4 regions of the Gallaecimonas zhanjiangensis genome follow, and region 3 is predicted to be linked to each of the others. Evidence: predicted binding sites of a transcription regulator. Region 3 holds the regulator's gene; each other region holds the start of a gene.
What was found. Region 3 encodes Fur, which represses iron uptake genes when iron is present. Its sites were predicted from a motif close to ATAATAATGAGAACNACTATCAA; they were not measured.

Region 1 (7,973 bases), 1.2 Mb from region 3:
CCTTGCTGATTTTGTGGCCCGTTACCCCGATATCACCTTGCAGCTGGGCGAGGACGATCGCTTGGTGGATCTGGTGCGCGAAGGCATCGATTGCGTGCTGCGCGCCGGCCCCTTGCGAGATTCCTCCCTGGTGGCCAAACCCCTGGCCCAGATGCGCCAGGTTACGGTAGCAAGCCCGGGTTACCTGGCCCGTTTTGGCACGCCGAGGAGCCTTGAAGATTTGGCCGGGCACCAGGCGGTGGCCTATATCGCCAGCACCACCGGCGTGGACGCCAGCCTCGATTTCACCGTCGATGGCGAGCTTAACAACATCAATTTGGACACGGTGGTGTCGGTAAACGGCGCCGACATGTACACCGGCGCCGCCCTCGGCGGCCTGGGGCTGATACAGGTGCCGCGCTATCGCATCGAGCGTGAGCTTCAAGAAGGCGCGTTGGTGGAAGTGCTGGCCGCCTTTGCCCCACCGGCCATGCCGGTGTCGGCGCTGTACCCGCAAAATCGCCAGCTCTCGCCCAGGGTGAGGGTGTTTGTTGATTGGCTGGCCGAGCGCTTTAGCCAGGCCCAGTGACCAAAACGCCAGCCCGAAGGCTGGCGTTTTCTTTAGAAGTGATAACTCACGCCCAGGGTGACATCCCGTGGCTTGCCGTAGCGGTAGAAGCTGTAGGCCGGGGTGCTGGCGGTCATGTAGTTGTAGTAGGTCTTGTCGAACAGGTTATCGACATTGAGCTGCAAACTGAGGTTATCGGCCAGCTCATAACGGGCCATCAGGTTGACCAGCGCATACGCGCCCTGCTCCAGGCGAAGGTCGGTGCCCTGGGAGTAACTCTCGCTTTGCCAGTTAACCCCGCCGCCAACCGTCAGCGCCGGCAAGGCATCGACAAAGCGGTAGGTGGTAAAGAGTTTGAGCTGCTTGCGGGGGCTGGTGGTGGCCACCCTGGCGCCGCTGGCGTCTTCGGCATGAAACTGCGAGTAACCGGCCGAAAGGTTCCAGCCTTCTACCGGCTGGCCCACCACTTCCACTTCAAAGCCCTTGCTCTCGGAGCCCTTGGCGCCGTAGTAAGCCTTGCTTTGCTGGGCGTTGCCTTCAAAGGTGGGGTCGAGGGTGGCGAGGTTGTCCTGATCGGTCTTAAAGAGCGCCAGCGAGGTGTGCAGGCGGTCATTCAAGAAGGTGCTTTTCAGGCCCAGCTCATAGCTTTTACCGGTAACGGGGTCCAAGTATTGGCCGCTGGCGTCCTTGTAGTTTTGCGGATTGAAGATCTCGGTGTAGCTGGCATAAAGGCGGTGCTGGGCGGTGACATCATAAAGCGCGCCGGCGTAGGGAATAAAGACGCCGTCATCGCCAAAATCGGTGGCAGTGCCATAGCTGATACCGCTTCGCTTCCAACTGGACACCCGGCCACCGGCGATAAGCTTGAAGCGGTCACTAACCGACAAGCGCGTGGCGGCAAAGGCGCCTTTTTGGCGGGTGTCGATATCCTGAACCCGCGCGCTCTGGCTCTGCCACTGGGGCTCGGTAAGGCTACCCCACTGGTAAAAATTGGGCACCGGCACGCTGTCGTAGCCGCTGCTCATGTCGCCGCCTATGGGGTCGAAGGTGTCGGCAGTGGCATCCTGGGTGCTGTAAAGGGCGCCCATTACAAACTCGTGCTGGCGCGAGAACAGGCTGTAATCCCCTTTGAGCTGCAGATCAAAGCTGTCTTGGTTACTTTCCCCTTCACTGCGATAACGCTGGGCACCGAGGCCGGCGCCGGTGTCTTGGTCCAACAGGCCTGAGACATACAGCAGCTTGGTTTTGCTGGTGTATTCCATGCGGTTGTAGTTGGCCACCAATTGCCAGCCGTTGCCAAAGCTGTGGTTGAGGTTGGCAAAGTAGTTCTTGTTGGTGGTTTCCCAGCGATTCCAACCGGAGGCAGTGGTTTTGGAGCGGCTCCAATGGGTTTGCGTGCCGTCGGCAAAAAAGGCCGGCAGCGCGCCCCAGGTGGCGCCTTTAGGGTCGCTGTGCTGGTAGCTGGCGCCAAGGCGCAGCAGAGTGTCGGCGCTCAGGTCGGTATCCACCACGCCGTAAAGCACCTGTTTGCGGTCTTGGTAGTTGTCCCAATAGGAGTCGCCGTCCACCACCTTGGCCACCAGCCTGCCCCGCACCGAGCCACTGGCATTGAGCTTGTTGGCCACATCGGCAGTCACCCGCTTGGTGTCCCAGCGCCCGGCCGCTACGTCCAGATAACCGGTAAGGCTGGTGCTGTCGGCATGCTTTCGCACCAGGTTGATGGAGGCAGAAGGGTCGCCGGCGCCGGTCAGCAAACCGGTGGCGCCGCGCACAAACTCCACCCGCTCGTACAAGGACACGTCAGCCATGGTTTCCCCGGCGTCACCGGCCAGGCTCCATGACAGCGGCACGCCGTCAATCTGGTAGTTGGTTATCTCAAAACCCCGGGCCTGGAAGCTGTTACGCACGTTGTCGTACTGCTCGGCCGAGAGGCCGGTGGCGTTGAGCACGGTATCCAGTACGGTATTGAGGTTCTGATCGCGGATGCGGTCTTTGGTGATCACCGTTACCGACTGCGGGGTCTCGCGAAGGGTCAACCCAAGGCCGGTGGCGGTGTCTATCACTTCGCTGACGGTGTAATTGCCGGTGACGGTTATCTTCTCAACATCGGCGTTTTTGTCCGCCTTTTGCTCGGCGATAGCCTGGGGGCTTAGCAGGCCGGCAATCACGGCGGCCAGTGGCAACATCTTGAAGGTAGGCGATGGGTTCATAACGGCTCTCCCTGTTTAATTGCAGGGAAGGCTAACGGTTATGATAACCATTATCAATTAACAAATCGTTCAGGCGACGGGATCCAAAGATGATCCGCCGCCTTTGGGCAATGTTAACCGGTGAACTGGATGGCGCACATGGTCATGTCATCCTGGAACTGCCCGCACTGGCAGAACAGCTGCAACTGGTTTTCCACGTGGGCAATAAGCTGCCGGGGGTGGGGGTGGCTTTCCAGCAAGGCCTTTTCCAGGCGCTCGAAACCGAAAAACTCCTGCTGAGGGTTTTTGGTTTCAATCACCACGTCGGTGTAGATAAAGAGGATATCGCCAGGCTCGATGCCGTGGGCATGAGACTGCCACTCGTAATCGCGCAGCACGCCAATAGGAATGCCGCCCTGGTCGAGGGTGATCAAGCGGTCGCCCCGGCGCAAATAGGCGTGGGGGTGGCCGGCATTGGCGTAGAAAATGGCCTTTTTTTCCGGGCGATAACGGATGAGGTTGGCGGTCAGCAGCGAGCCCCGCTCCTTGCGGGTAAAAAAGTGCCGGTTGATGTAATTGAGCACTTCCGACGGCGCCGTCTCGGCTTCGGTGGGTTTGTAGGTGCGAAGGATGGCGTCCACCATGGCCGACTCTACTGCGGCGCTGGGGCCGTGGCCGGTGGCATCGGCGATGATCACCCCCATCTGGTGGGGATGGTCGGTCATGTTCTGGTCAGATTCGAGGTTGACGATATCGAGATAATCCCCCCCTGCACCTCGCAGCGCCCGGTACACAAAAGCAATCTCGGTACCGGGAATTTTAAGGCCGGGGTCCGGCAGCATCAGCTGCTGCAGGCGGCTCATCTCTTCTCTTGCGTGCTCGCTGAGCTGGCGATGCTCGGCCAGCTCTTTGCGGGCCACTTGCAGAGCCTGGCGGGTCAGCGCCCAACCCAGGAACAAAAAGATTTGTTCAATCTCGCCTTGAGAAAGCTGCCCTGCCGGGTCGAGCAACAAAAGCCAGCGGTGATGGGGCTGCTCCGGCAGCGGCACAACCCAAGTCAGCACTTCACTTAACGGGCTAATGCCTTGGGCAAAGGCACTGGGCTGCTCAAGGGCGGCAAGTTCAATCAAGGTGTCGCGGCTGAGCCGGGTGGCGTTGGCGCTCATCAGGCTGCCGTCGGCAGCCAACGGGTGCCAGCAGGGCCCCTCGATGGAGTTTTCAAGCAGCAATGCGCTAACGCCGCTACCGGCGGCACTGACAACACGGCTCCAGGGGTTCTCCCCGGAGCCGGACTGAGTAAGACAGGACAAGTTGGCCATCAATCGACTTATTTAGTGCCTTCGGCAAGTTTGGCTTTAAGTGTAGCGATCAAACCGTCCACACCCTTGGTGCGCAAAATACCTTGGTATTCGCTGCTAAAAGAGCGCACCACCGAGATACCTTCGGCCGAGAAGTCGTAAAGCTTCCATTGGTCGTTACGCAGCAGCAGCTGGTAAGTCACCGGGATGTCTTTGCCTTGGGAGAGCACAATGGACTCAACGGTGGCGTAGCGCTTGCGCTCGATGTCTTCGCTTTTGAAGGTCACCGCTTCGTTGGTGTAGTTTTGCAGCAGCGTGTAATAGGTGTTGGTCAGCACCTGCTGGAACACGCCCATGAAAGCTTTTTTCTGCTCGTCGCTGGCCTGGCGCCAGTACAGGGCCAGTACCCGCTGGGAGCAGGCCTGCAGGTCAACGTATTTGCCGATCACCTGCTCCAAAGCCGCCTTGCGCTGGGCTTCGGGCTCTGCTTTGTTCTGGGCGATTTTCAGGATCTCGCCCACCGCTTCCTTGGCCACCTCGGTGGGGGTTTCGGCGGCGCTGGCCAGCCAGCTGAAACTGGCGAAAAACAGAAACGCGATAAGCTTCTTCATGATTTGTTCCCGTTGCTGCTGAACATGTATTTGCTGATCAGCTCTTCAAGGCTGATGGAGGGTTCGGTTTCGACGATTTCCTCACCGTTGGTGAGATTCACATCGGAGCCGCCGGGGGCGATTTTGACAAAACGGTCGCCGATGATACCGGCTGTGCGGATGGAGGCAACCGAATCTTCTGGCACTTCCACTTCATCTTCCAGCGACAGGGTAACCACGGACTCGAACTTTTTGGGGTCAAAAACAATCCGTTTCACAACGCCAACCCTGACCCCGGCTGCTTCCACAAAGGCGCCTTCCTTCAAACCGGAGGAGCTTTGAAAGCGGGCCACCAGATCATAGTGGCCTGCATTGGATACCGCTGCCCCGCCAATGTTGATCGACATATACAGCAGCAGGGCGGCACCAGCGACCACAAACAGCCCCACGATAAAGTTCACACCGATATTCTTCATGTCGTCTTCCAATTAACTTGTTGATTACTAAGCTAGAGCAGCAAGGAGCTGATCACGTAGTCGCTGATCAGCATCAAAATGGCACTGAGCACCACGGCATGGGTGGTGGCCCGGCTGACACCGGCGGCGCCGGCCTGTTCCCGGTCAAGGTGCAGGTAGTAGCCGTACACCAAAGGCACCCACATCACCACCAGGCCGAACACCAGGGATTTGACCTGCCCCATCATCACGTCGTGCAGGTTAACGGTGTCGAAAATGCCCTGGATATAGGCCCCTTCGCTTTCGCCGTGGATGATAACGCCGACGATATAACCGCCCGCTATCCCCACCATGTCGAACACCGCCGTTAGGATAGGCACTGCCACAATGGAGGCCAGCAGCCTTGGCAGCATCACGTAGCGGTAGCTGTCGATAGCCATGCAGTCGAGGGCGTCAAACTGCTGCTCGTTGCGCATAATGCCAATCTCGGCGCAGGTGGCGGAGCTGACCCGGGCTATGACCATCAGCGCCGTCATCACCGGCCCCAGCTCGCGGATAAGGCTAAGGGCCACCGCCGAACCAAGCAGGTCTACCGAGCCAAAACGCACCAGGGTGTCGTAGAACTGCAGCGCCACCACCATGCCGGTAAAGAGCGACGACACCAGCAGTACCGGCAAGGAGCGCACCCCCACAAAGAGGATTTGCTTCACTATCTCTTGAAACGGCGGCACGGCGCTAAACAGGCTGGCCAGGGTTTTAACTAAAAACACCATGCCAAGCCCTACCCCGCCGACAATGCTGCGGGTGCGAGCCCCTACCGCGTTAATGCCTCTAATCACCATCAACATCAGCGTTTCTCCCCGGTCAGCAGCCGTTGCAGGTAGGCGTCGGCGTCCACCGGCTCATGGCGCGGGCGGCGGTTAATCAGGTTTTGAATGCGGATATCCGGCGACTGTTTTATCTCGTCTACCGTGCCGATTTGCGCCACTTTGCCGTCAAACAGCACCATGATCCGGTCGGCGATTTTAAAGGCGCTTTCCAACTCGTGGGTGACGATGACCATGGTCATGTTCATGGCGGCGCGCAGCTTGAGGATAAGCTCGTCAAGCTCCACCGAGGTAACAGGGTCAAGCCCGGCCGAGGGCTCGTCAAAGAACAGGATTTTCGGGTCCATGACAACGGCCCGGGCCAGCCCTGCCCTTTTGAGCATGCCGCCGGACAGCTCGGCAGGCATCAGGTTCTCAAAACCGGCCAGGTTCATCAGCTCAAGCTTGAGGCGCATCATGATATCGATGGTGTTTTTATCAAGCTTGGTGTTTTGCTCCAGCGGCAGGCGCACGTTCTCGCCCACAGTAAGGGAGCTCAACAGCGCCCCGCCCTGAAAGGCCACCCCCATCTTGCGGCGAAGGTCTTTTAACTCGCGGGCCGAGGCGCGGTCTACATCCAGGCCGTCTATCAATACCTGGCCGGAGCTGGGCATCTGCAAGGCCAACAGGTGCTTTAGCAGGGTACTTTTCCCCGAACCCGAAGCGCCCATGATCACCATGATCTCCCCGGGTTTGACCTCCAGGTTGACGTCAAACAGCACCTGGCGCGGGCCATAGAAGCCGTTTAGCTGCCGAACCGAGATAACAGAATCACTCATAAGGGCGTTATTCCTGTAGCGCGTCCAGGGAGCTTACCAGCGAAAATACCGAGTCCAGGCGGGTCAGTTGCAGCACCTGCAACGGCGCGCCGCTGGCACCACTGATATGGAATTCAAGTTTGCGGGTTTTGGAGAGGTTAAAAGTCTCGACCAGGGTGGCCATGCCGGAGCTGTCGATATAGTCGAGGGCGGAAAAATCCACCACCAGGTTAGCCTGTTTGTCTATCTGGTCGAACAACGCCTTTTTGACCTCACGGGAGTTGTGCAGGTCCACTTCACCGGTCAACTTGACCACCTTAAAGCGCCCAAAGTCGGACAGGGTAATTTGCATAAGCTTGCGCCTTAGAGTTTTAACTTGAGTTCCAGCCAGTTGCCTTTGCCGGGGTGGGGTAGCAACGCGACACTGTCCATGACGTGATGGATAAGATGCAGCCCCAAGCCACCAGGTTTAAGCGGTTCTGCATCCTTGGGACGCAGGCACTGCTCGGATATGGGGGGGCAGTCGTCCTTTATCAAGAAAACGCCGTAGCCGTTTTCTTCCTTAAAGGAGACTTCGATATGGAATTTGTCGGAAAAAGAACAGGTGTGACGGATGACATTGGCGCAGGCTTCGTCGATGGCCAGCACCACTTCATTGCTACGCGCTTGGGTCAAACCGAAGGCCTGGCAGGCCTCTTTGACCGTTTTGCGAATGGTGTAGAGCTCTGAAGTACAAGACTTGCAGCTGATCCCCGCCATGTTTTGCATTGATGCCACCGTTACTTAGAAGGAAAACACCGACCTGCTCTGTCTCCTTAATCTTATCGACCTCAACGTTAGCGAAATGTACTGATAAAGCCAACGATGATATAGCGCATCCAGTCTAAAGATTTATTACGCCAACGCTACCTTTTGCCCTCAACATGGCAGTAAAGCTGCCCCAAAGGGCAGCTTTTCGGTCACTTAGCGATTCTTGAATTCAGAATGGCAAGCCTTACAGTTCTTTGCCGTCGCCATAAAGGCCGGCTTAATGGTACTCAAGTCACCACTTTGAGCCGCCTCGGCCAGATTAGTTGCATCGTTCTGAAAATGGGCGAGCTTGGCCTTGAACTCGCCAGGCTTTTGCCACACCGCCTCTTTGGCCTTGGTGTCGCCCTTGTCAGAACCTGGGTACAAAAAACCCTCCAGCGGCATCTTTGACAGCGCCGCCAGGCTCTCGGCCCGGTACTGAAACTCCTTGGCATCAAAGGGCTTCTCACCTTTGACCATG
Region 2 (7,973 bases), 1.2 Mb from region 3:
TCGGCGTCATCGCCTTTGCCATAAAACTCGCTCATGCCCATGCAGCCCAGGGCCAGAGCCGATACCAGCGGGCCCTTGGCGCCCAATTGACGTTGTTTCATCACTACCTCCATCAATGCAGGGCTCCAGCATGCGCCTTTTGGGTGTTTGCGATAAACCGGGGTATAAGGGTTTTACTGTTTGTAAATCACGAACAATTTATGGACCGCCTTCGTACCCTGGCCATCTTTTTGCGGGTTTGCGATGCCCGCAGCTTTACCCGGGCCGCCAGCAGTTTGAACCTGCCCCGCTCCACTGTCACTCAGGCCGTGCAGCGCCTGGAGAACCAACTTAAGGTGCAGCTGCTGGTGCGCACCACCCGCCAAGTCAGCTTGACGCAAGAGGGGGAAGCGTTTAGCCACAAGGCAAGGCAACTGGTGGCCGACTGGGACGAGTTGGAGACCCTCTTTTTGCCCGGCCGCCCCGCAAGCGGCACTTTGCACCTGAACCTGCCCACCCGCCTGGCTCGGCTGGTGGTGGTGCCAAAGCTCGCCCAATTTCAGCAGCGCTATCCCGGCATCACCTTGCAGCTGAGCATTGCCGACCAGCCCATCGACTTGGTCAAAGATGGGGTAGATGCGGTGCTGCGGGCCGGCCCTTTAAAAGACAGCAGCCTTATCGCCAAACCTTTAGGGCAGATGCCTCAGGCAACGCTGGCTTCCCCTTCATACCTGGCCCGCCATGGCACTCCCGAGCACCCGGCAGAGCTTACCCGGCACCGGATGGTGGCCTTTGCCCTGCCCTCCAATGGCCGCATCGAGCCGCTGGAGTTCAAGGTAGAGGGGAGCTATCAGCCACAGATGCTGGCCTTTGATTTAAGTACCAACGGCGCCGACACCTATGTGGCGGCAGGCCTGGCTGGCTTTGGCCTGATCCAGGGCCCCCGCTACGATCTCAAGGAGCAAGTGGACAAAGGCCTCTTAGTGGAAGTGCTGGCCGACTACCCGCCGCCGCCCATGCCCCTTGCCATCCTCTACCCGCAACAACGCCACCAGAGCCAGCAGCTCAGGCTCTTTGCCGATTGGCTGGGGCAACTGGTGACGCAGCTGGGTATCACCAGCCCTTAAATCCAGCAAGCTGTGAACATTGCCCTAAAATAGTCGCACGCCCCAGCCCATTTAAGGCGATAATGTCGCCGACCCATCTTTAAGGATCCGCCCATGACCCAATGGCAAAAAAGCTACGATACCTTCCTTGCAAACATTCAGCGCACCGGCGAACTGTGGAGCCTGAGCTGTGAAGAAGGCTGGGTGATCTGCGACTCCGCCGAGTTCGAAGACACCGAAGTCATGCCTTTTTGGTCCAGCAAGGAAGAAGCCCAGCGTCATTGCGTTGACCAATGGGCGGATTACCAGGCCGAGCGCATCAGCCTGGCCGATTTTGTCGAACTGTGGCTGCCCAATCTGGCCGAGGACGACATCCTGGTAGGCCCCGACTGGAACGACGATCTGGAAGGGCTGGAAGTAGAACCCGGCGATATCGCCGAGTCTTTGATGGAGGCGTGATGAACGTAAATAGCGTACAGGTTGGCGGCCAATACGAAGCCATTGCCGCAAACTACACCAACTCCCAGATCCGCCAGCAGGGCGCCATGGCACTCAACCTGATTGAGAGCGCCGGCAGCGTTGACGACGCCCAGATGTCAGCGCCCCCTGCCGATGGCCCAAAGGGCCAGAACATAGACCTTCAGGTCTAAGCCCCAAAAGCCCTGCCCAGCAGGGCTTTTTTGTATCTGCTTTTTCTGTTCATCCCGCCAACCTGGCAGTTCATAAGAAAATAAATAAGAATAATACTTATTTGATATTGATTCTCATTTGCGAGATGATAACCTCTGGCCATCTTTGCTGAACCAAGGGAATCACACGCAATGAAACCGTCCCCCCAATGGGCATTGCTGGCGCTGTGCTGCGCCGGCCAGGCCGTGGCAGACCAACAGACGCCGGACGCCACCAACAAGGACATGGAACGTATCGTGGTGCAAGGCCAGCGGGCCCAGCAGGCCAAGCCCGACACCGCCATCGTCTCCATTGATGCGCAGCAAATCAGCCGCAACCTCAGCGCCGATCTGAGCGACGTGCTGCGTTATGAGCCCGGGGTGTCGGTCACCCGTGACGAGCGTTTTGGCATTGGCAGCATTAATATCCGGGGCATGGACGGCAACAGGGTGAAGATCCTGGTAGACGGCGTGGAGCTTGCCGACAGCTACGGCCCAACCACCACCTACCTGCAATCGGGCCGCAACACCGTGGACATGGACGCCCTGGCCCGCATGGACATCATCAAAGGCGGTGATGTCAGCGCCGGCTCCGGCGCTCTTGGCGGTGTGGTGCAGTTTCGCACCAAAGATCCGGCTGATTTCCTGAGCGCCAACGGCAACGACAGCTACCTGTCGCTGCAAGCCGGTTACCGCAGCGACGCCGAGCGTTACAGCGAAACCGCTACCCTCGCCAACCGCCATGGCGCGGTGGAATCCCTGCTGGTGTATACCCGCCGCGACGGCCAGGAAACCGAAAACCACGGCGGCGGCAGCGATATTCGCGGCCCAGGCCGGGGCGCCGTCAACCCGGGGGACAACCAGTCTGACAACGTCCTGGGCAAGGCCATTTGGCACATCAGTAGCGACAACCAGCTTGGGGTCGTCGGTGAGCACTTCAACGGCCAGTCGGCCATCAAGCTCTATTCAGAAAGTAGCGCCACCGCCCTTAACCGCTCCGACGACGACATCACCCGCAACCGCCTGGGGCTGTTCCAAACCCTGGGGGGCGATTATGCGCTGTTTGATCAGTTGCACTGGCAGCTCGATTACCAGAAAACCCGCACCGAGAACGGCACCTTGATTGACAGCGACACCAACCATCGCTTCGTCAATCGCTTTTACGACCAAAAGGGCTACCAGGGGCGCATTAGCCTGGCCAAGCAGCTGGGCAGCCACAGCCTTCGCTACGGCGCCAACTACCAGCACCAGGACTACGAAAACCTCAACCACAACACCGTGGACGGAGTGACCGACACCAGCCGCTTCTCCCCCAAGGCCGACGGCAACATTTACGGCCTCTACCTTGAAGACAACTGGCAACTGAGCCCCAATTTGGCATTGCTGCCGGCGGTGCGTTATGACAACTACCACTACAGCACCCAGGCCGACAGCTATGTGGCAGACTGGGGCGACAGCAAAAACCACAAGCTGACCGGCCAGCTGGGGTTCAACTGGCAAGTGGCCGGCCCCGTGGCGCTCTTTGGCCGCTACGGCAGCGGCTTTCGCGCCCCCAGCATCAACGATCTCTACTACTACTACGAGAACAACGTCAGCTTTGGCGGCAACAACTACTCGTACATCATCAGGCCCAACCCCAACCTCAAATCCGAGCAAAGCACCTTTAGTGAGCTGGGGCTGCGCCTGAGCACCAGCCATGGCGACGCCGAGCTGACTTTCTTTGAAAACCACTACCGCGACTTCATCGAAAGCCAGGTGCCCCTAGGCGCCTCGGCCGAGTACAGCCTGGGAGAATTTACCTCCCAGAACCTCGACAAGGTGCGCATCAAAGGGGTGGAATTCAAAGGCGCCCTGGACATTGGCACTTTTTGGGGGAGCGCCGAAGGCCTGCGCCTCAAAGGCGCAGCAGCCTATGCCGACGGTAAAAACACCGGCGACGATGAGCCGCTGGACTCGGTCTCGCCGCTGCAACTCTACACTGGCCTCGACTACGACGCCCCGGCCGGCAATTGGGGCAGCAGCCTCAATGTCACCTGGACAGCGCGTAAAAAGCCCAGCGACATCACCACCGCCAACCAGTGGCTGGCCACCCCGAGTTTTACCGTGGTGGACATGACCGCCTACTACCGGCCTGTTGAACAACTGCAACTCTCGGCCGGCCTTTTTAACCTCTTGGATAAAAAGTATTGGGTGTGGAGCCAGGTGCGCACCTTGAGCACCCAAAGCCAGAACATCGAGCGCTACAGCCAGCCGGGCCGCAATGTCGGCGTTGGCATCAAGTACAGCTTCTGAGGTAAAAAAGCCCGCCGATTGGCGGGCTTTTTCGTGGCGCTTACAGCCAGCGCTCGAAGCTGAATTCTTCGGAGCGCTCGCCGTCGGTGAGCAGCCACTGGCCTTCCATCAAGGTAGCGCTAAGGGCCATGTTCTTTTTGGCAAAGGCCGCCAGGGCTGGCAGCTGCTCAAAGCCGATGTTCAGCACTTCCAGGCGTTTAAGGGCCTTTATTTCGTCACCGAACTGCTTCCACCACTGCTCGGCGCCGCGGGCGCCGTAGGAATACACCAGCACCTTCTCGGCCCGAGACAAGCCCTGCTTGATGCGTTTGACCGTTGGCTCGCCCAGCTCTATCCACAGCAGGATGCGGCCATCGGGCGCCTTGAGCCACAGGTCGGGCTCGTCGTCGCTGCTCAGACCCTTGGTAAAGGTCAGGTCGTCATCGGCGTGGGCGATAAAGGCCAGCAGCCGCACCATCAGCCGGGTTTCGGTTTCCGATGGGTGGCAGGCCAGGGTCAGCTGATGCTCACCATAGTAGTGCCGTTCCAGATCGCTGATATTCAGCTGCGCCTTATAGATAGTGGCACCCAACGCCATGGTGGTTCTCCGAGCCCGCAAAAGGGGGCAGTTTCCGGTAATGGCGCCGTGCTGTCCAGCCTTGTAACGGCTGTGTGGCGTAGAGCGGCTAACAGCGAGCCAAGCCATGGAGCCAGGGGCTTAATCCAGTAGCCTCTCTAAGCCTTCGGCAGCCATGGTCGCTGTGAACTCGATTACCTCGTAACTCGCCACCCCGGCCTGGTGGAAAGGGTCTTGCTCGATAAAAGCCGAGACCAGCTCACGGTCAGCCAAACGGCAGAGGATAACGCCACCGCTGCGAGGGTTTTTGGGACCAGATACCAGCACCAACCCGGCCTGATAGGCGCTCTTTAACCAGGCGCGGTGAGCCTCAAGGTGCTGGTCAACCTCATCCAAGGGTTTGATATAGCTAAGGGACAAAATAAACATCACGGCAAGCCTTATGGGGGAAAGGGGCGTTCAGTCTATCACCATCAGGGCCCGGTATTCGTCGTAGGCAAATTGGTCGGTCATGCCACTGACGTAGTCCTGAAGCAGCCGGCAGCGGTAATAAAACTCGGTGGCATCATCCTGGTCCTTTACCGCCTGCTGGTAAGCATGGACATGCTTGCCGGAGAGTTTTTTAAAGAGTCGTTTTTCCAGCAGCGGCGCCTTGGGCTCCTGAGCCATCACCAGGTTGAACTGGGCTCGCGGGCATTGCAGCAGCGGCCGGTAAATATCCAAAAGCCCGGTGATCACCTTGTAGCCCTGCAATTCCCTGGCTTCGACTTCCTTATCGCAAAAGGCGTATTTAAAGGCGACGTTTTTGAGCGCTTGGGTGATAGCGTGGGCGTAGCTGTTATCTTCCAGCAAGGCTTCGTTTAAATGGCCATGGTAGATGGCGTCAATATTGTTGATAAAGCGCTCGGCGGCATATTGCACCAGGGGATGGAGGATCTTCAGCCTGAACTCGATAAAAAATTGGCTAACGGCGGTGGCATCAAACTGGGCAGCCTTGGCCTTTGCTTTATCAAGCATGGCCGGTAAATCAAAGGTCTCGGGGGGCTGGGTAGCCAGGTGCGAGAAACCTTTAACGATGTCAGCAAACTCGCTTTTTAATGCCCCGCTTAATTTATTCAGGTCGAGAATGTCTTTTTCTACCGCATCTTCCAGATCGGCGATGCAATAAGAAATATCGTCAGCCGCTTCCATGATGTAACTAATAGGGTGGCGACAACCCGGCGCCATATGCAGCTGCTCCCGCAACTGGCCAACATATTCTTGCTCGCTAAAATAAAAGCCCACTTTCTTTTTCAGATAATGGCCGGGCGCCCCCTTGGCCGGTTTAGGCTCTATGCCGCAGCGGGTGTATTTCAAAATGCCCGCCACCTGGGTAAAGGTGAGGTTGAGATTGAGCAGGCTATGCACCAGGCGAATGGCTTGGGCGTTACCTTCAAAACCACAAATATCCCGGACCAAATCATCAGGCAGTTGCAGCGCTTCACCGGCCACCACCGGGTAACAGCTCGCCAGGTTACGGCCAAACCAATCGTTGATGGCTTGCTCGCCAAAATGGCCAAAGGGCGGATTGCCGATGTCGTGCATCAGGCAGGCCATCTCCACCAGGCTTTCTACGTGGCGCTCAAGGCCAGCCAGGCCGGTTTTAGCCAGCAGCCCCTGTTTTTCAAGCCGGGAAAAAATGGTCTGCACGATAAAGCGGCCGACTTGCTGCACTTCCATGGAATGGGTCAGCCGGCTGCGCACCGCCGAGTTGCGCTCAAGGGGAAAAACCTGGGTCTTTTGCTGCAGGCGCCGGACGGCGGCCGAATTGATAATACGGCCCCGGTCGCTTTCAAAAACGGAAAGCTCAAGAGGTTTTGTACTGCGTTGGTAATAACGAGAAGAAGAGATCTTGTTGCGAAAATCCACCGCCGCACCTTTTAGCAATCTTTTGCACCAGCTTACTGCTTATCCTTTTTTAGGGCAGCCTGTCAAAAATGCCGTCAGGGGCGCTCATGAAAATACAGCTGATGGCGAATGCCAGGGTCTGAGCCGCCGCCCACTTCGGCGTCCCAATAGCCCTCGGTAACCAGGGTGGCTTCGGTAACGCCTCGGTCCCAGAGCCAGCGGCACGCTTCTTGGGAAGCGCTAAAACGCAGCAGCTCTCCCTTTGCATTTTTTACCCACAGCAGCTCATCACCGATGCGCACCCGCAGCAGGAAAATCACCATCTCGGTGGCGACGATTTCCAAGGGTGGCCGAAAGCCATTGGCCAGCGCCGTTTCAAATTCGGATTGAGTCATACCGCACTCCTTAGTGACTTCCAGCATAACAAAGCCCAAAGGCTAAGGTGTGTTGGTTAAGGAGTGACGACAACAGGGCATTTTTTACAAGGAAGACGGGGTAAGCAAAGTGGCCATAACCGACTGGCTTTGCAGCTTTTTCCAAAGGGCTTCGGTGCGCTTGGGCTCGTAACCGCGAATAACCTCATCCCCCATCACCAAAATGGGCAGCGGCCCTTCACCAAAACGCTTTTTAATGTCGTCGGCTTGCGCCGAGTAATCAAGGTTAACCCGCTGCACCGGCATATTCAGGGTCTTAACCAGCGCTTCGGTGCGCACGCAGGCAACGCACCAGTCGTTGGTGTAAAGCTCAGCTTTTGCTTGCCCAAAGGGCCAGATATCGTGTGCCTTGGCCACGGCTTTAAGGCTGTCGCTCTGCTGGACAAGCAGTACCAGCAGCGCCAACCACATCCAACGACGCATCTTTTTATCATCCTTGTAAGCGATTAAAACATGCGCAATTGAACCCATTTCGCCTAAACCCTTGCTTAACAGCAAAAAACTCAGGCGTTAGCCGAAATTAGAGGTATTTAAATGCCTTTTACTGGTTTTTCTGGCTTTCCCTCAACAGGCTAAAAACGGTGATGAATTGCCAGTCGCACCGATAAAAAACCCCGCATTAGCGGGGTCTTTTAAATGGGGTGATGGGTTATTTGGCATCCCGGCCAGGGCCAAACCATTGCACTGTTGGTTGACGCTGGGACTGGCTAAGCTTTTTAGCAGCCGTCACCGAATCGGTGATTTGGAAATAGACGTCCTTGATACGGTAGTTATCCAGTTGGGTATCTATTCCAATGGTTCCTTCCCGTTGCAGCTTCTGGAAATCAGCCCAGCTGATACCATCGCCGTACCCTCTCAGGTAAACATCCATGCTCTGGAGATTAATATCGCCAAGTTGATTGGCCAATGCCGTGGGTAAATTGAGATCTGGGATCTCACCTTTTACCGGCCCAGAGATAAGCCAGGAGACGTTATTACCACTGGTGTCAATGCCCGCAACAACGACACTGAAACTGCTCATGCCGTCCGCTTCGCTGCTGAAATCGTAATA
Region 3 (7,973 bases):
TGGGAGTCAAAACCCAGATACAGCGGGCCGGTAATGCCCTGCTCTTTGCGGTGGTCGGCCACGGCTTGGGCCACGGCCAGCAGGTGCGCCTCGTTAAAGGCCTTGCCAAGGCTTGAGCCGCGATGGCCCGAGGTGCCAAAGCTGACCCGCTGGGCAGGCACGGTAACGTCGGGCTTTAAGGTGAAAAAGGCGGTAACCAGTTCACTTGGGTCAATCAGGCTATCGGCTGCCGGCTTCTTGCCGGCATTGGGGTGTAACGGCATTCCTCTCTCCCTAGATCTTCTCGACAAAGTGGCTAACAGCTTCCTCGTCGTAACCTAACTCCGCCATGACTTGGGCGACGATAGCGCGCTTTTTCTCGGTGTTGTTGTTGGTCACCACCCAATAAGGGCTGCCGGTAATGGCCTTGGGATTGGTGGACTTACCGGCCTGGTTGAGCGCATCGCTGCTGGTGGCAAAGTAGAGGCGATCGCGGCCACGGATGTTAAGCACCACCTTGAAGGCGTCGCCATGGCGCTGGTAAAGCTCGGTGAGCGAGCCGATAAAACGGCCCACGGCGCTGTTGGCATCGATGGGCGCCAGCGGGGCCTTGGGGGCAGCAGCGGCAGGCGTTGTGGCAGCGGGCGCAGCAGGAGCTGGCTCGGCGGCCGGGACTTCTTCGCTTACTTGAGCGGCCTCGATGGGGGCAAAACCCAACAGGCGGCGCAAAATCTCGGAAGCGTTCTCGCCAATATTCTGGGTGTTAGACGCAATGTAATGGTACAGGTCGTCATCGACTTCGATGGTTTTCATGCCTTATCTCAAGGTCTTGTTCAACTCTCTGGCGATTATACATAGGCCGAGGTGATTTGCATGCCTGCCTCGTCCTTTGCAAAATAGGCCCCCCAACACGGAGGCAGTCATGCTCAATTACCAGCAACGGGGCCAGGGCCCGGATGTGATTTTAATTCACGGCCTGTTCGGCTCACTCGACAACCTGGGTAACCTCGCCCGCAGCCTGGAAGACGCCTTTACCGTTACCAGTGTGGATTTGCGCAACCACGGCAAGTCTTTTCACTCCGGCGACACCAGCCTTGGCGCCATGGCTGGCGACATCAACGAGCTGATGACCAGCCTCGGCATCGACAAAGCCCACCTGGTGGGCCACTCCCTGGGCGGCAAGGTGGCCATGGAGTTTGCCCTTAACTACGGCCAGAAGGTCGACAAGCTGGTGCTGGCAGACATTGCCCCGGTGACCTACACCCACCGCCACCATGACAATGTCTTTAACGCCCTCACCCAGGTGGACATCAGCCAGATGGCAAGCCGCAAAGAGGTAGAAGATGCGGTTGGCGCTTATATCCTCGACCAGGGCACCCGGCTTTTTATCCTCAAAAACCTGGTGAAAACCGACACCGGCTTTAGCTGGCGCCTGAACGTGCCGGTACTGGCCGGCAAGTACGAGGAGCTCCTTAAAGCCCCGGAGGGCACGCCCTTTACCGGCCCGACGCTCTTTATAAAAGGCGGCGAGTCGCCCTATCTCACCGAAGCCCACAGCCAGGCGGTGGCGGCGCGCTTTCCCAAGGCCCAGCTTAAGGTGATAAGCGGCACCGGCCACTGGCTCCATGCCGAGAAACCGGCGGTGTTTAACAAGCTGGTCAGGGACTTTTTGAGCTGAGTGCTCCCCTTGGGTATAATCCGCGCGTTTCTTGTAAGGGCAACGGCCGCCGATGCTGGACAAGCACCACGACACCCTGGGGTCTTTGGGCCTCAACCTGTTTTTTCTGTTTATCGTCATTGCCCTTGGCCTGGCCATCAACGACGTGCTGAAAAAGAGCCAGGTACCGGCCGCCTGGCGATTGATAGTCTGGCTGGTGCTTTTGGGCGCCGTGGGCTTTGCCTTTAAAACACTCATCTGGGAAAGTTCAGGTATTGGTTAATGGCCAAAGAGAGTACCGACAGAATCACCATTGACCTGTTTGCCGAGGAAAAACGCCGGGGGCGTCCGAAAACCAATCCCCTCCCGCGCCAGGTACAACTGAAGGTCAACAAACGCAATCAGATAAAAAGAGACAAACAAAAGGGCCTCAAAAGAGTCGAACTCAAGGTAGATTCGGACCTCTTCGATACCCTAAATGATTTGGCCAAAGCGCAGAGCATGAGTCGAAGCGAACTGATCGAAAGCATATTGAAAGCCGGTGTCGAGCAGCTCGACACCACCAACAGCGAGAGGAATTGAGTCGAATGGCATCTGTAGGTCTGTTTTTCGGCAGCGATACCGGCAACACCGAAGCCGTAGCCAAGATGATCCAGAAGCAGCTGGGCACCCACATGGTCGAGGTCCACGACATCGCCAAGTCCAGCAAGGAAGACATTGAGAACTTCAGCCTGCTGCTGCTGGGTATCCCCACCTGGTACTACGGTGAATCCCAGTGCGACTGGGACGACTTCTTCCCCACCCTGGAAGAAATCGACTTCACCGACAAGCTGGTGGCCATCTTCGGTTGCGGCGATCAGGAAGACTATGCCGAGTACTTCCTGGACGCCATGGGCACCCTGCGCGATATCGTTGAAGCCAAGGGTGGCATCATCATCGGCCATTGGCCGACCGAAGGTTACAACTACGTGGCCTCCAAGGCGCTGGTAGACGACAACCATTTCGTTGGCCTTGGTATCGACGAAGACCGCCAGCCCGAACTCACCGCCGAGCGGGTGGAAAAATGGGTCAAGCAGGTCTTTGACGAGATGTGCCTGGCAGAACTGGAAGATTGAAAAAAGCCCCTCACCGAGGGGCTTTTTTATGGCTCGGGCCGGTAGCGGCGCTTGAGGCGAACATAAAGCGTGCGCTCAACACGGGCCACCAAATCGCCCTGGTTGTCCTTGATGTCGGTTACCACCTCGGGCAGGTACTTCTCGCCGGCGGCGGTGGCCTGTTCAATCTCCCGCAACAGGCCCTCGGTGACATGAAATTCGGCCACCACCTTGCCTGAGCCCGGCTTTTCAAAGTGCACCTTGGCGCTTCTGTCCCACACGTGAAAGCGCTTGCCCAAGAGCCCCATCAGCATCAGCGAATAGATAGGGTCGGTCATCGCAAACAGGCTGCCGCCAAACTGGGTGCCGTTGGCATTTTTGGTCCAGGGGCGGTTTTTCAGCTCCACCCGGCAATAGCGAAAATCGGCCGACAGCTCGGCAACACGAATCCCCGTAAATAAAAATGGCGGCCACAAATTGAGCAGGGGCCGAATTCGCGTTCCTTTTTTAAACAACCACGATTTCATTGTTCACCTAATCGATAAAATCGAAACAATACTGCTATCATGCCTCTGGAAAAGCGAAGCCCACTTGGGTACCTTTCTCCTGATAACTAACGCGGGCTTGCCCGCCCCGACACTAAAAACAGGACCATCCATGGCGGACGAGAATCAAGCGCTCAGAGACGCTGGCCTTAAGGTCACCCTGCCCCGAGTCAAGATCCTTGAATTGTTGCAGCAGCCCGACTTCCAGCACATCAGTGCCGAGGATCTCTACAAAAAGCTCATCGAGCTGGGTGAAGAGATTGGCCTTGCCACCGTCTACCGCGTGCTGAACCAGTTTGATGATGCCGGCATCGTGACCCGCCATCATTTCGAAGGCGGCAAGTCCGTGTTCGAACTGTCCCAGAAGCACCACCACGACCACCTGGTGTGCCTCAAGTGCGGCCTGGTAGTGGAATTCATGGACGATGTCATCGAGCAGCGCCAAAAGGCCGTTGCCAAAGACAACAAGGTCAAACTGATGCACCACAGTTTGTACCTGTACGGCGAGTGTGAAGACACTGTCGCCTGTGACAAACGCCGCCGCGGCGAAGAATAAACAAGGCCAGGTTCTCCTGGCCTTTTTCTTTTAAAGCCTTGCCGCCAGCTCCGCGCCCTGGCGAATAGCCCGCTTGGCATCAAGCTCTGCCGCAACGAAGGCGCCGCCGATAAGGTGTGCGTTAACCCCCGCCTCAGCCAGTGCCTGCCAAAGCCCCTTGTTGGGCTCCTGGCCGGCGCAGATGATGACGTTGTCCACGTCCAGCACCAGAGTCTCTTCACCTTTGCTGATATGCAGCCCCGCATCGTCGATGCGCTGGTAATTAACCCCCGGCCACATCTTGACCCCAAAGTCGCTAAGGGTCTGGCGGTGCACCCAGCCGGAGGTTTTACCCAGCCCCTTGCCGACTTTGCTGTCTTTGCGTTGCAGCAGCCAAATCTCGCGGGCAGCCGCTGCCTTGTGGCCCTTATCAAGGCCACCGGCGTTACTGATGGCTTTATCCACGCCCCAGTGGGCCAGCCAGCGGTCTTTATCAAGGCTCACCGAATGGCCGGGCTCGGCCAGGAATTCGGCCACATCAAAACCGATACCACCGGCGCCAATAATGGCCACTTTGTCGCCCACCGGCTTGTTGTCTCGCAGCACATCAAGGTAGCTCAGCACCTTGGGATGGCTGACCCCGTCAATGGCCGGGGTACGGGGGCTGATGCCGGTGGCGATAACCAGCTCGTCAAAGCCCTCGGCCTTGAGGGTATCGACGCTTTGAATGGCATTGAGGCGCACCTCGACGCCAAGGTCGCTCAGGCGGTTTTTAAAGTAGCGCAGGGTCTCATAGAACTCTTCTTTACCCGGAATGCGCTTGGCGTAGTTGAACTGGCCGCCCAGCTCGCCAGCGCCGTCCATCAGCACCACCTTGTGGCCCTTTTGTGCGGCGTAGCAGGCAAAGGCCATACCGGCCGGGCCTGCGCCCACCACGCCGATGCGTTTGGGGCTGGCAACGGTTTTAAAAATCAGTTCGGTCTCATAGCAGGCCTGGGGGTTAACCAGGCAGCTGGCCCGTTTTTGCTCAAACACATGGTCAAGGCAGGCCTGGTTACAGGCGATGCAGGTGTTGATGCGATCCCCAAGGCCGGCGGCGGCCTTGTTGACAAACTCAGGGTCGGCCAACAACGGCCGAGCCATCGACACCATGTCCGCCTCGCCAGCGGCGAGGATAGCCTCGGCCACGTCCGGGGTGTTGATGCGGTTGGTGGTGATAAGGGGGATGCCAAGGCCTTCTTTTTTCATCTTGGCGGTGACCCAGGAAAAGGCGGCGCGCGGCACCGAAGTAACGATGGTGGGGATGCGCGCTTCGTGCCAGCCGATGCCGGTGTTAATCAGGGTCACCCCGGCCTTTTCAAGCTCTCGGGCCAGGTACACCGCGTCATCCCAGCCCATGCCCTCTTCCACCAATTCGAGCATGGACAGACGGAAGATAATGATGAAATCGCTACCCACCCGCTCGCGGATGGCCCGGATGATGGCCAGGGCAAAACGGGCACGGTTTTCAATGCTGCCGCCCCAGGCGTCGGTGCGCTTGTTGGTGCGAAGGGCCAGAAACTGGTTGATGAGGTAACCCTCAGAGCCCATCACTTCAACACCGTCGTAACCGGCCTTTTGGGCCAGGGCGGCGGTTTTGGCAAAGGCCTTGATGGTGCCTTTTATCTGCCGCTGTGACATAGCGCTGGGTTTAAACGGGTTGATGGGCGCCTTTTTGGCGCTGGGGGCCAGGGAAAAGGGATGATAGGCGTAGCGGCCGGCGTGGAGGATTTGCAGGCAAATTTTACCGTCAGCCTGGTGCACCGCGTCGGTCACCACTTTGTGCTTTTTGGCTTGAAAACCAAAGGATAACTGGCTGCCAAAAGGCGCCAGGCGGCCTCTGAAGGTGGGGGCGATGCCCCCGGTTACGATCAGCCCTACCCCGCCTTCGGCGCGGGCTTTGTAAAAGGCGGCCATTTTATTGAAACCGTCCTTTTCTTCCTCAAGGCCGGTATGCATGGAGCCCATCAGCACTCGGTTCTTTAAGGTGGTGAAGCCCAAATCAAGAGGTTTCAACAAGTTAGGATATGCTGCACTCATCGCTCGACTGTTCCTTATAGTTTTGCCCAAGCGTACTCATCCGATGAGTTGGAATCAACAAACCGTTACAAATTCGGCTTCGCATTGGACAGTGATTCACTTAGCATGCGAAGAATCCCCCAATACAAGGAAGCATCCGAGATTATGCTGACCATGTTGAAGAAGGTTTTCTCCATTATCTGGAAGGCCCTGAACGGCCTGCGCCGCCTGGTGATGAGCCTTATCGTGCTGGTTCTGGTGGTGGTGCTGTTTAGCTCCATCGGCGAAGACAAAGGCCCCGAAGTTCCCAAAGGTGGCGCCTTGATGCTGAACCTGGACGGTGTGCTGGTTGAAAAGGCCAAAAACGTAGACCCGGTAAAAGCCGTGGTACAGCAGATGCAAGGCTCTGATGAGCCGCCGGAAATTCAGCTCAGCGACGTGCTGGATGTCATTCATAACGCCAAGGACGACAACCGCATCAAGATGCTGGTGCTGCGCCTTGATGGCCTTTACACCACCAGCCCCGACAAGCTGATGACCATCGGCGATGCCATCGAAGACTTCAAAAAGAGCGGCAAGGAAGTGGTGGCCAAGGGCGATTACTACACCCAGGGCCAATACCTGCTGGCGGCCTACGCCGACAAGGTGTATCTCAACAAGGTGGGCTTTATGTCCATCGACGGTTTTGGCCGTTACCGCACCTACTACAAGTCGTTGCTGGACAAGTTGAAAGTCACCACCCACGTGTTTCGGGTCGGGACCTTTAAATCCGCCGTTGAGCCCTTTATCCGCGACGACATGTCAGAGCCCGCCAAGGACGCCAACCGCACCTTCCTGAACGCCTTGTGGCAGCAGTATCAGGATAAGGTCGTTGAGCTGCGCCACCTTAAACCCGGCGCCCTGGACGACATGCTCAACAACCTGCCTGACCGCTTTGAAGCCGCTGGCGCCGATTTTGCCCAGCTCGCCCTCAAAGAAGGCCTGGTGGACAAACTGATGTCCCGCGAGGAGATGGATCAGAGCCTTATCGCCGAAGTGGGCGAAGACGATGACCACCACTATCGCCGCATCAGCTTTGACGATTACCTGTCCATCATCCATCCCAAGTTCCCGGCGCCCAAGAAAGGCCCGAAAGTCGGGGTGATCGTGGCTCAGGGTGAAATTGTTGATGGCGAGGCGCCGGTCAACATGTCTGGTGGCGACTCCATTGCCGCGCTGCTGCGCCAGGCCCGTTTTGATAAAGACATCAAAGCGGTGGTGCTGCGGGTCGATAGCCCCGGCGGCAGCGCCTTTGCCAGCGAGATCATCCGCCAAGAATTGCTGGAGCTGAAAAAAGCCGGCAAACCGGTAGTGGCCTCCATGGGCACCTACGCGGCCTCCGGTGGTTACTGGATCTCTGCCAGCGCCGATGAAATCGTGGCTCACCCCACTACCCTCACCGGCTCCATCGGCATCTTTGGCCTGCTGGCCACCTTTGAAAACAGCCTGGACGCCATCGGCGTGCACAGCGACGGTGTGGGTACCTCCGAGTACGCCGGCACCGACCTTACCCGGCCGCTGTCTGCCAACTTGCAGCGCATCATCCAGGCCAATGTCGAGAAGGGTTACGACCGCTTCCTGACCCTGGTGTCCGAGAGCCGCCACATGACCAAGGAGCAGGTTAATAAAATTGCTCAAGGCCATATCTGGATTGGCGCGCAGGCCAAAGAGCTGGGCCTGGTGGACAAACTGGGTGACGAGAACCTCGCCATCAAGGACGCCGCCGCCCTCGCCGGCCTCAAGCACTACAGTGTTGAGCAGGTAGAACGGCCGCTGACCCCGCGCGAGCAACTGGTTAAAGCCCTGTTTGGCGATGCCGCCCAACTGGCCGCCAGCGTGCAGACCCAGCAGTATCCTTGGCTCAGCAAACTGCTGGCCACCCTTGATACCGAGGTATCGCCCCTGGTGGACATGAAAGATCCCCAAGGCATGTACCTTTACTGCCGCGACTGCAACTTCCAGTAAGTCACTGCACCACAGATAAAAAACCGGGCCCAGGCCCGGTTTTTTCTTATAATGCGCGCCATAGCAGCGAAGGAGCAGTTCATGGCTAAAAAACGCATTTA
Region 4 (7,973 bases), 700 kb from region 3:
GCTGGTGGGGGGCATTTTGCTGGGCTCCTTGATGAGCGTTTTTATCAACAGCCACCTGGCCGACGTGCTGCTGGACTGGGGCTGGCGGGTGCCTTTTATTGTCGGTGGCCTGTTTGGGCTGCTGGCGGTTTACCTGCGCCAGTACCTCCATGAGACACCGGTGTTTGCCGAGATGCAGCGCCGCCGCACCCTGGCCGCCGAGATGCCGGTCAAGGTATTGCTGAAAAACCACAAGCGCAGCATCCTGCTGGCCATGGCCGTTACCTGGATCCTCACCGGGGCCGTGGTGGTAGTGGTACTGATGACCCCAACCCTAATCCAGGCCCAGGCCGGAATAAGCGCCGTGGCGGCCTTTGAAGCCAATGCCCTTGCCACCTTTGCGGTGATGGTCGGGGCGGTGCTGAGCGGCGCCTTGAGTGACCGCTTTGGCCGGGGCCGGGTGCTGGCTTTTTGGAGCCTGTTGCTGGTGGCAAGTTACGGGCTGATGATGTGGCTGCTGCCCACCCATCCCCAGTGGCTGCGGGAGCTTTACCTGCTGGCGGGGCTGGGGGTGGGAATAACCGGGGTCATCCCGGCCATTGCCGTTACTGCCTTTCCGGCTGAAGTGCGCTTTACCGGCTTGTCGTTCTCCTACAACCTGGCTTACGCCATCTTCGGCGGCTTTACCCCGATACTGGTGTCCTTGCTGGTGGCCTGGCACCCCTTGGCGCCGGTGGGCTATCTGGCGGCGTTGGCGGTGCTGGGAATAGTGGTAGGGTTAAAGTTTTCTCAAAGGTAACCTATATAGTAAGTAGGCGGCGCCCGCCTTGTGTTGGAGGTGTTCGATGAAAGTAGCCCAAGCCATGACCACCCGTGTGGTGCACGTTTACATGGATACCTCGCTCAAGGAGATTGGCGATATCTTCGCCCAGCGCCCTTTCTTTCACCTGCCGGTGCTGGACGAAGACAACCGCTTTGCCGGTTTTGTGTCTCTGGTGGATTACCAGGCCAGCACCACGCCTTTTCTGAACACCCCCGCCGAGCGCAATGTGGACCGGGAACTGCTGAAAAAGCCCGCCCACCAGGTGATGACCCGCCAGGTCCCCACCCTGACGCCGGAGCAAGATCTCGTCTCTGCCGCCAAATTGCTGCTGGAAAACCACTACAGCTGCCTGCCGGTGGTGGACGGCGATGGCCAGTTGCTGGGAGTACTTTCTTGGAAGGATGTGATGCGTATCGGTATTGCCCAGGCCGAGCGCCTGCCGGCCGACAGCTTCCTTTAAGCCAGCGCCGGTTCGCCCAGCAGCGGCTCGACCCGGTTGCGGCCCTGGTGTTTGGCGCCATAAAGGGCCTTGTCGGCCCGGCCGGTAAGCTGAGACAGCGACTCGTCCCGGTCCTGGCGCTGGGCCACCCCAAACGACGCCGTTACCTGCAGCGCCTCGCCGCTGGCGCCGGTCAGCTGGGTGCCAGCAATGGCTTGGCGCAATGCATCGGCGAGTTTCACCGCCTGCTCCTGGGTGGTGGCGGGCAAAAATAAGACAAACTCTTCACCGCCAAAGCGGCCAAAAATATCCCCTTTTCGAATGCGCCCTTGCACCAGGGCGGCCAGCTTTTTCAGTACCTCATCGCCCACGCCGTGGCCGTGACTGTCGTTCACGGTTTTAAAGTGGTCGATGTCCATCATCACGCAAGACAGGGCGCCGCCATGGCGGTGCTGGTAGGCGAGGGCCTGTTCGGCCTGGGCCAGGGTGGCACGCCGGTTGTTGATGCCGGTCAGCGAATCGAGGTTGGCCAGGGTTTTAAAGCGCTGCTGTGTGTAGTCGGCGCAGATCATGAAAAACCCCACTGTCAGCAGCGGCGGCGCCAAAATCAGCACAAAGGTGGTGGTTTTGATGATGGCCGAGAAGTCCGGCAGCACCTTATAGCCAAAATCGTGGCTCGACCAGGCCGCCAAGAGCCGCACCAGGCTCACCAGTATCAAGGAGGCCAGGGTCAGGGTCATGAAGATCACATGGGGGGAGTGGTTGGTTTTCCAGGCGCCAATGCAGTGCAGCAGCGCCAGCACCCATACCACCAGGGTCAGGCCCGCCAGCAGCAGGATGCGGTAGCTTGAATCGCCGCGGATGATTTCAAAGTAATACAGGCCAAGGGTGCTGAGCACGATGGAGAGCGCCTTTATCAGCAGGTAGCGGCGCTGGCCAAAGAGACTGGCCAGGGCCAGGGCATAGGCGCCGTAGGCTATGGCCAACAGGAAGTTGGCCAGCACCAGGGTCCAGCTCAAGGGCAAACTGAGGCGGGAGGAGAACAGCCCGTAGGCGATACCCATTACCAGGTTGGCCAGGGCCCACAGCCGCATTTGTTGGCGGTGGGCTTCGTCCCGGGTAAAGCTTGCCGCCAGCATCCACAGGCCCATCAGGATCAGCAAAACGGCCAGTGAAAACAGCGACGTGATGAGGTCTATCTGCATATCACCTAAGCCGCGTGCTTATCTTATTGTTACTTCAATATAAATGGCCTTGAGAATTCTGCCCCCTTATATACCTAAGGTCAGGTTCACCGGCGCCGGGGGAGTGTGATAATCACATTGTCGATAGGGTTAATCGGGTAGTTGCAGTTGATAACTATTATCAATAAAGGCTACTCTGCGCCTATTCCCGTACTTGGAGTCAACCATGGACCAGCTCATGCCAGAAGGTGCTCTTAGCCCAGCCAAAAGAAGGCTGCGCATGTCCATGCTTGGGCCTGCCTTTATCGCCGCCATTGGCTATATCGACCCCGGTAACTTTGCCACCAATATCCAGGCCGGCGCCCAGTTTGGCTACAGCCTGCTGTGGGTGGTGGTGTGGGCCAACCTGATGGCGATGCTTATTCAGTGGCTGTCGGCAAAGCTTGGGGTAGTGACAGGTAAAAACCTTGCCGAGCACCTGCGCGATACCTTGCCCAACAAGGGCTTTGTGTGGTTTTACTGGGTACAGGCCGAGATCATTGCCATGGCCACCGACTTGGCCGAATTCGTGGGGGCGGCCATCGGCTTTAAGCTGCTGCTGGGTATCAGCTTGATGGAAGGGGCGCTTTTGACCGGCGCCGTGACCTGGGCACTGCTGATGGTCCGTGGCCAGCCGATGCTGGAAAAGGTTATCGGCGGCTTGCTGCTGGCGGTGGCGGCGGCCTTTATCATCGAGCTTTTCATCTCCAAACCGGCGGCTGGCCCTCTGCTCAAAGGGGCGCTGATCCCCGGCCTTAAAAACGACGAAGCCCTGTACCTGGCGGCCGGTATCCTTGGCGCTACCGTTATGCCCCATGTCATTTACCTGCACTCGGCGCTAACCCAGCGCCGCTACAGCCATGTCGACCCGGCCAGCAGTCTCAAGGCCACCCGCTGGGATGTAGCGGTGGCCATGGTGGTGGCAGGCTTTGTGAACTTGGCCATGGTGGCGGTGGCGGCAGCGACTTTCCACTTTAGCGGCCACCAGGGCATTGCCGAGATTGAGCAGGCCCACACCATGCTTGAGCCCTTGCTGGGGGACGCGGCGGCCACCATTTTTGCCCTTAGCCTTATCGCTGCCGGTTTGTCTTCCACCGTGGTGGGCACCATGGCCGGGCAGGTGGTGATGCAAGGCTTTATGCATTTCACCATTCCCCTGTGGCTGCGCCGTTTTATCACCATGTTGCCAGCGCTGGCGGTGATAGCCCTGGGCTGGGACCCAACCCGCATCCTTATTGCCAGCCAGGTGGTGCTGAGTTTCGGTATTGCCCTGGCCCTGGTGCCGCTGCTGCGCTTTACCAACAACAAGGCGCTGATGGGCCAATGGGTCAACCGGCCGCTAACCCAGGTGGTGGGCTGGCTTTGTGTGGCGGTGGTGCTGAGCCTCAATGGCTACCTGCTCACCAGCCTCTAACGAAAAACGCCCTGCAATGCAGGGCGTTTTGTTATTGGTTGAGGTTGGGGGTGTTGAGATCCCGCTCGCCCACTGGTGGCGGCGTCCACTGATAGAGCCAAGTCTCGCTCAGGGCCTTGTTGCCCTTTTTCAGGTAAAGACGCATATCGATAGGGGCGGTGCTGTCGTCCGGCACCACATCAAAGCGGGCCCGGTATCCTTTGTGGCCAGCGATGGGCCGCACCGACACCAGCTCAACCTTGCCCCGTGACACGCTGACATCGGCCTTGATTTCCGAGGGCGCGTTCAGCGGCATCATGTTGAAGATGTCCCCTTCAAAATCCACCACGAAGCGGTGGCTGTAATGGTCGCGCTTCTGGCCTACCACGCCGCCAATACCGGTGCGGGTTTCTTTAACATGGGCCAGGTGCGGGGTTTGCGGCATCCGCTCGCCCCAGTACATGTTGTAGCTGTACAGCAGCTCCTGGCCGGGTTTGACCGGCTGGGCCGGCTGCCAGAACGCCACGATGTTGTCGAAGGTCTCGTCGATGGTGGGGATCTCGGTCAAATCGACGGTGCCCTTGCCCCAGTTGCCCACCGGCTCAATCCAGAGGCTGGGGCGTTTTTCATAAAAGACCCCGTCGTCTTGGTAATGGTCGAAGTTGCGGTCACGCTGCAACAGGCCAAAGCCTTTGGGGTTGTCGTCGGTAAAGGTGTTGAAGTGCAGGCTGGCCGGGTTGGTCAAAGGCCGCCACACCCACTCGCCGTTGCCGCGCCACATGGACAGGCCATCGGAGTCGTGGATCTCGGGGCGCCAGTCCCAGCCGGCGCGGTGATCGTTCTCACCCACCTGGAACATGCTGGTGAGCGGCGCTATGCCCAGGCGCTCAATCTCGGCGCGCGGGTAGATGGCGGCGTCCACATGCATCACCAGCGGCTCGCCGGGGGTGATGGTGAAGTGGTAGGCGCCGGACACGCTCTTTGAGTCCATCAGCGCATAGACCTCGGCGGTGTCGTCACTGCCTTGGGGGCGCACCAGGTAAAAGCGGGTGAAGGTGGGGAATTCTTCCGGGCGGGGCAGGGCAGTATCTACCGCCAGGCCGCGGGCCGAGAGGCCGTACTGCATGCTTGAGCCCACCGCCCTAAAATAGCTGGCCCCCAAAAAGGAGATAACGTCCCGCTGCCAATCGGTGAGGCTGTGGAGACGAAACCCGGCAAAGCCGAGGTTTTTAGGGAGCTTGGCGTGGTCGAGGCCGGATTTACCGTAATCGAAAAAGTGCTTGTCGTAGTTGATGGCGCGGGCTTCGCCGTCCACCACCTCATAAAGCTGTACCGGGGTTTTGGCGTACATGCCAAGGTGGAAAAACTCGGCCCGAAAATGGCTGGGCAGTTTGCTCCAAAGGGCCTGGTCGTGCTTGAAGACAATGGACTGATGCTGGTCCCAGTTAAGGTCGGCCACCGCCTTGGGCAGCTTGTCTGCCGGTGGCTGATAGGGGTGGTCAGCCAGGCTACGGGCCTCTCCCTTGAGGGCAGCGAAGCTGAACGGGTCGGCCAGGGCCGCCTGGCTTGCGAGCAGGGCCAGGCCGACGGAAAGGGCAGTCATTGTCTTCATGAGTGGTCCTTGCAGCAAAACAATAGGCGCTAATGTGCCAGAAGCTGATTGGCCATAGCCTGAACCAAAAGTGGGGAATAAAAAAAGGCCCTGAATGCAGGGCCTTGATTTTCTTTACTCTTTGTCTTTCTCGCGGGCGGCTTTGAACTCCGAACCCTGGTACCACTTGGGCCAGTCGCGGCTGTTGGCCAGCTTGTCGGCAATGCCGTACAGCAAGGTCATGTCCTCTTCGGTGCCGCTCAAATCCCAGTTGGGGGAGTACTCATCGGCCGGCTTGTGATAACGCTTGGCGATGTAGTCGGGGCTGTTGGCACCCAGGCTCATGAACAGCAGGCCCGGTACCCCTTTGTGGGCCAGGGCGAAGTGGTCAGAGCGGAAGTAGTAACCGTCCTGCGGCTTGGGGTCGTCCTTGATGTGGCGGTGCTGAGCCTTGGCGCCAGCGGCGAGATACTCTTCCAGCTCGTTTTGGCCACGGCCAAACAGCAGCGCGTAATCCACCTTGCCGGAGACATTCATGCCGTCCATGTTCAGCAGCGCCACCATGTCTTTGGTAGGTGCTGGCGGCTTGGCGGCAAAGGCGGTGGCGCCCAGCAGGCCCTGCTCCTCGCCGGTAAAGGCGGTGAAGATAATGGAGCGCTCGGGGTGCTTGCCTTTAAAGGCTTCGGCCAGGCTCACCAGGGCTGCCACGCCAGTGGCGTTGTCCACGGCGCCGTTGTAGATCTGGTCGCCCTTGAGGTTGGGGTTACGGCCCAGGTGGTCCCAGTGGGCGGACACCACCACGTACTCGTCGGGGTATTTGGTGCCGGGGATCATCCCCACCACGTTGTGGGAGGTGCCGCGTTTGAGGTCGTTATTGAGGGTAAGGTTGGCCGGCAGGTGCAGGTCTACCGCTTTAAAGCCCGGTTTGGCAGCGGCGGCCTTAAGCTTGGCGTAATCCTCGCCGGCGGCTTTGAGGATCTTCTCGGCAGTGGCTTTTTGCAGCCAGCCGCGCACTGCCAGCTTACCGGCGTTGTCGGTGTCGTCCACCAGGGTGAACTTGGCGCCCACGGCGCCGCTTTCCACCACGCCCCAGGGGTAGGCGGCAGGCTTGGTTTCATGAACGATAAGGGCACCGGCGGCGCCTTGGCGCATGGCCTCTTCGTATTTGTAGGTCCAGCGCCCGTAGTAGGTCATGGTGTTGCCACGAAAGACCTCGGGGTCCTGGGTGGCAAAGCCTGGGTCATTGACCAGCACCACCACGGTTTTGCCTTTTACGTTGACGCCTTTGTAGTCGTCCCAGCCAAGCTCGGGAGCGTGGATGCCGTAACCGACAAACACCAGGTCGGAATTATCCAGCTTGGTCTGCTTGGTAAAGCGCTGGGTTACCGCGACAAAATCGCTGCCGGGGGCAAACTGCATGTCGCCCACTTTCAAGGTCATGTCCTGGCTGGCGGTAATGCGGCCCAGTTCTACCGGCTGGAAGTAATCACCAAAATACCCGGGCTTAAGGCCGGCCTTGATAAAGGCGCCCTTGAGGTAATTGATGGTTTTGGTTTCCCCTTCGGAAAGCGGCGCACGGCCTTCGAATTCATCAGATGCCAGGGTTTTTACGTTCTGGCGATATTCGGCCATATCAAATTGCGGGGCGGTAGCGGCGGCGGCCTGCAAACTGGCGGCGGCCAGTACCAGGGCACCCATAGCGGGGGTTTTCATTGTCACTCCTAGATAACCGGGGCTTTTGGCATTGGAGCAGAAATGCCAACACTTTGAAACTGCGGGGTATCCCGCCAAACCGGCGGTACGACGCCGGGGCATAAAAAAAGCCCGCCTAAGCGGGCTTTTTTGCACATAAAGTGCTTATTTATTCGAACATCGCCGAGATGGACTCTTCGTTGGACACCCGGCGAATGGCTTCGGCCAGCATGCCAGACAGGGTCAGCTGGGTGACCTTGCCGCAGGCTTTCATGGCGCCAGACAGCGGCACGGTGTCGGTCACGATCACCTGATCAATCACCGAGTCGGTGATGTTCTGGGGGGCGTTGCCGGAGAAAACCGGGTGGGTGGCGTAGGCAAAGACGCTGCGGGCACCGTGGTTTTTCAGGGCTTCTGCGGCTTTGCACAGGGTGCCGCCGGTGTCGATCATGTCGTCAACGATGATGCAGTCGCGGCCTTGCACGTCACCGATGATGTTCATCACCTGGGCTTCGTTGGCGCGGGGGCGACGTTTGTCGATGATGGCAAGGTCGGTATCGTTCAAGAGCTTGGCCACTGCGCGGGCACGTACCACACCGCCGATATCGGGGCTCACTACGATGGGTTTTTCGAAGTTCTGGGCCTTCATGTGCTCAAGCAGCACCGGCGTGCCGAAGACGTTGTCTACCGGCACATCGAAGAAGCCCTGGATCTGCTCGGCGTGCAGGTCCACCGTCAGTACCCGGTCCACGCCCACGTTGGACAGGAAGTCGGCCACTACCTTGGCGGTGATCGGTACCCGGGCGGAGCGCACGCGGCGGTCCTGGCGGGCG

Region 1: AC22G1_RS14400 (TonB-dependent siderophore receptor) is a predicted target of Fur. The motif match lies at 2,792-2,814, and genes of this name have one in related genera.
Region 2: AC22G1_RS02820 (TonB-dependent hemoglobin/transferrin/lactoferrin family receptor) is a predicted target of Fur. The motif match lies at 1,837-1,859, and genes of this name have one in related genera.
Region 4: AC22G1_RS05335 (Nramp family divalent metal transporter) is a predicted target of Fur. The motif match lies at 2,588-2,610, and genes of this name have one in related genera.

Annotation. Positions count from the first base shown of each region.
Region 1 is NZ_CM172603.1:3,018,555-3,026,527, forward strand. Features, by position in the region: gene AC22G1_RS14395 (LysR family transcriptional regulator) at 1-568, shown strand, start outside; gene AC22G1_RS14400 (TonB-dependent siderophore receptor) at 601-2,757, opposite strand; gene AC22G1_RS14405 (PP2C family protein-serine/threonine phosphatase) at 2,871-4,055, opposite strand; gene AC22G1_RS14410 (MlaC/ttg2D family ABC transporter substrate-binding protein) at 4,064-4,645, opposite strand; gene mlaD (outer membrane lipid asymmetry maintenance protein MlaD) at 4,642-5,100, opposite strand; gene AC22G1_RS14420 (MlaE family ABC transporter permease) at 5,133-5,927, opposite strand; gene AC22G1_RS14425 (ABC transporter ATP-binding protein) at 5,927-6,724, opposite strand; gene AC22G1_RS14430 (STAS domain-containing protein) at 6,732-7,055, opposite strand; gene AC22G1_RS14435 (ATP-binding protein) at 7,067-7,471, opposite strand; gene AC22G1_RS14440 (c-type cytochrome) at 7,667-7,973, opposite strand, start outside.
Region 2 is NZ_CM172603.1:598,981-606,953, reverse strand. Features, by position in the region: gene AC22G1_RS02840 (aldo/keto reductase) at 1-101, opposite strand, end outside; gene AC22G1_RS02835 (LysR family transcriptional regulator) at 201-1,106, shown strand; gene AC22G1_RS02830 (DUF2750 domain-containing protein) at 1,200-1,544, shown strand; gene AC22G1_RS02825 (hypothetical protein) at 1,544-1,735, shown strand; gene AC22G1_RS02820 (TonB-dependent hemoglobin/transferrin/lactoferrin family receptor) at 1,907-4,045, shown strand; gene AC22G1_RS02815 (YaeQ family protein) at 4,086-4,622, opposite strand; gene AC22G1_RS02810 (YciI family protein) at 4,743-5,030, opposite strand; gene dgt (dGTPase) at 5,061-6,509, opposite strand; gene AC22G1_RS02800 (hypothetical protein) at 6,584-6,883, opposite strand; gene AC22G1_RS02795 (glutaredoxin family protein) at 6,968-7,345, opposite strand; gene AC22G1_RS02790 (hypothetical protein) at 7,572-7,973, opposite strand, start outside.
Region 3 is NZ_CM172603.1:1,837,650-1,845,622, reverse strand. Features, by position in the region: gene pgm (phosphoglucomutase (alpha-D-glucose-1,6-bisphosphate-dependent)) at 1-263, opposite strand, end outside; gene AC22G1_RS08720 (replication initiation negative regulator SeqA) at 274-792, opposite strand; gene AC22G1_RS08715 (alpha/beta fold hydrolase) at 902-1,657, shown strand; gene AC22G1_RS08710 (DUF2788 domain-containing protein) at 1,710-1,919, shown strand; gene ybfE (LexA regulated protein) at 1,919-2,218, shown strand; gene fldA (flavodoxin FldA) at 2,224-2,751, shown strand; gene AC22G1_RS08695 (DUF4442 domain-containing protein) at 2,778-3,206, opposite strand; gene fur (ferric iron uptake transcriptional regulator) at 3,388-3,831, shown strand; gene AC22G1_RS08685 (oxidoreductase) at 3,862-5,889, opposite strand; gene sppA (signal peptide peptidase SppA) at 6,043-7,872, shown strand; gene ansA (asparaginase) at 7,954-7,973, shown strand, end outside.
Region 4 is NZ_CM172603.1:1,135,795-1,143,767, forward strand. Features, by position in the region: gene AC22G1_RS05320 (MFS transporter) at 1-778, shown strand, start outside; gene AC22G1_RS05325 (CBS domain-containing protein) at 825-1,262, shown strand; gene AC22G1_RS05330 (GGDEF domain-containing protein) at 1,259-2,446, opposite strand; gene AC22G1_RS05335 (Nramp family divalent metal transporter) at 2,652-3,878, shown strand; gene AC22G1_RS05340 (OpgD/OpgG family glucan biosynthesis protein) at 3,910-5,469, opposite strand; gene AC22G1_RS05345 (M28 family metallopeptidase) at 5,584-7,161, opposite strand; gene AC22G1_RS05350 (ribose-phosphate pyrophosphokinase) at 7,310-7,973, opposite strand, start outside.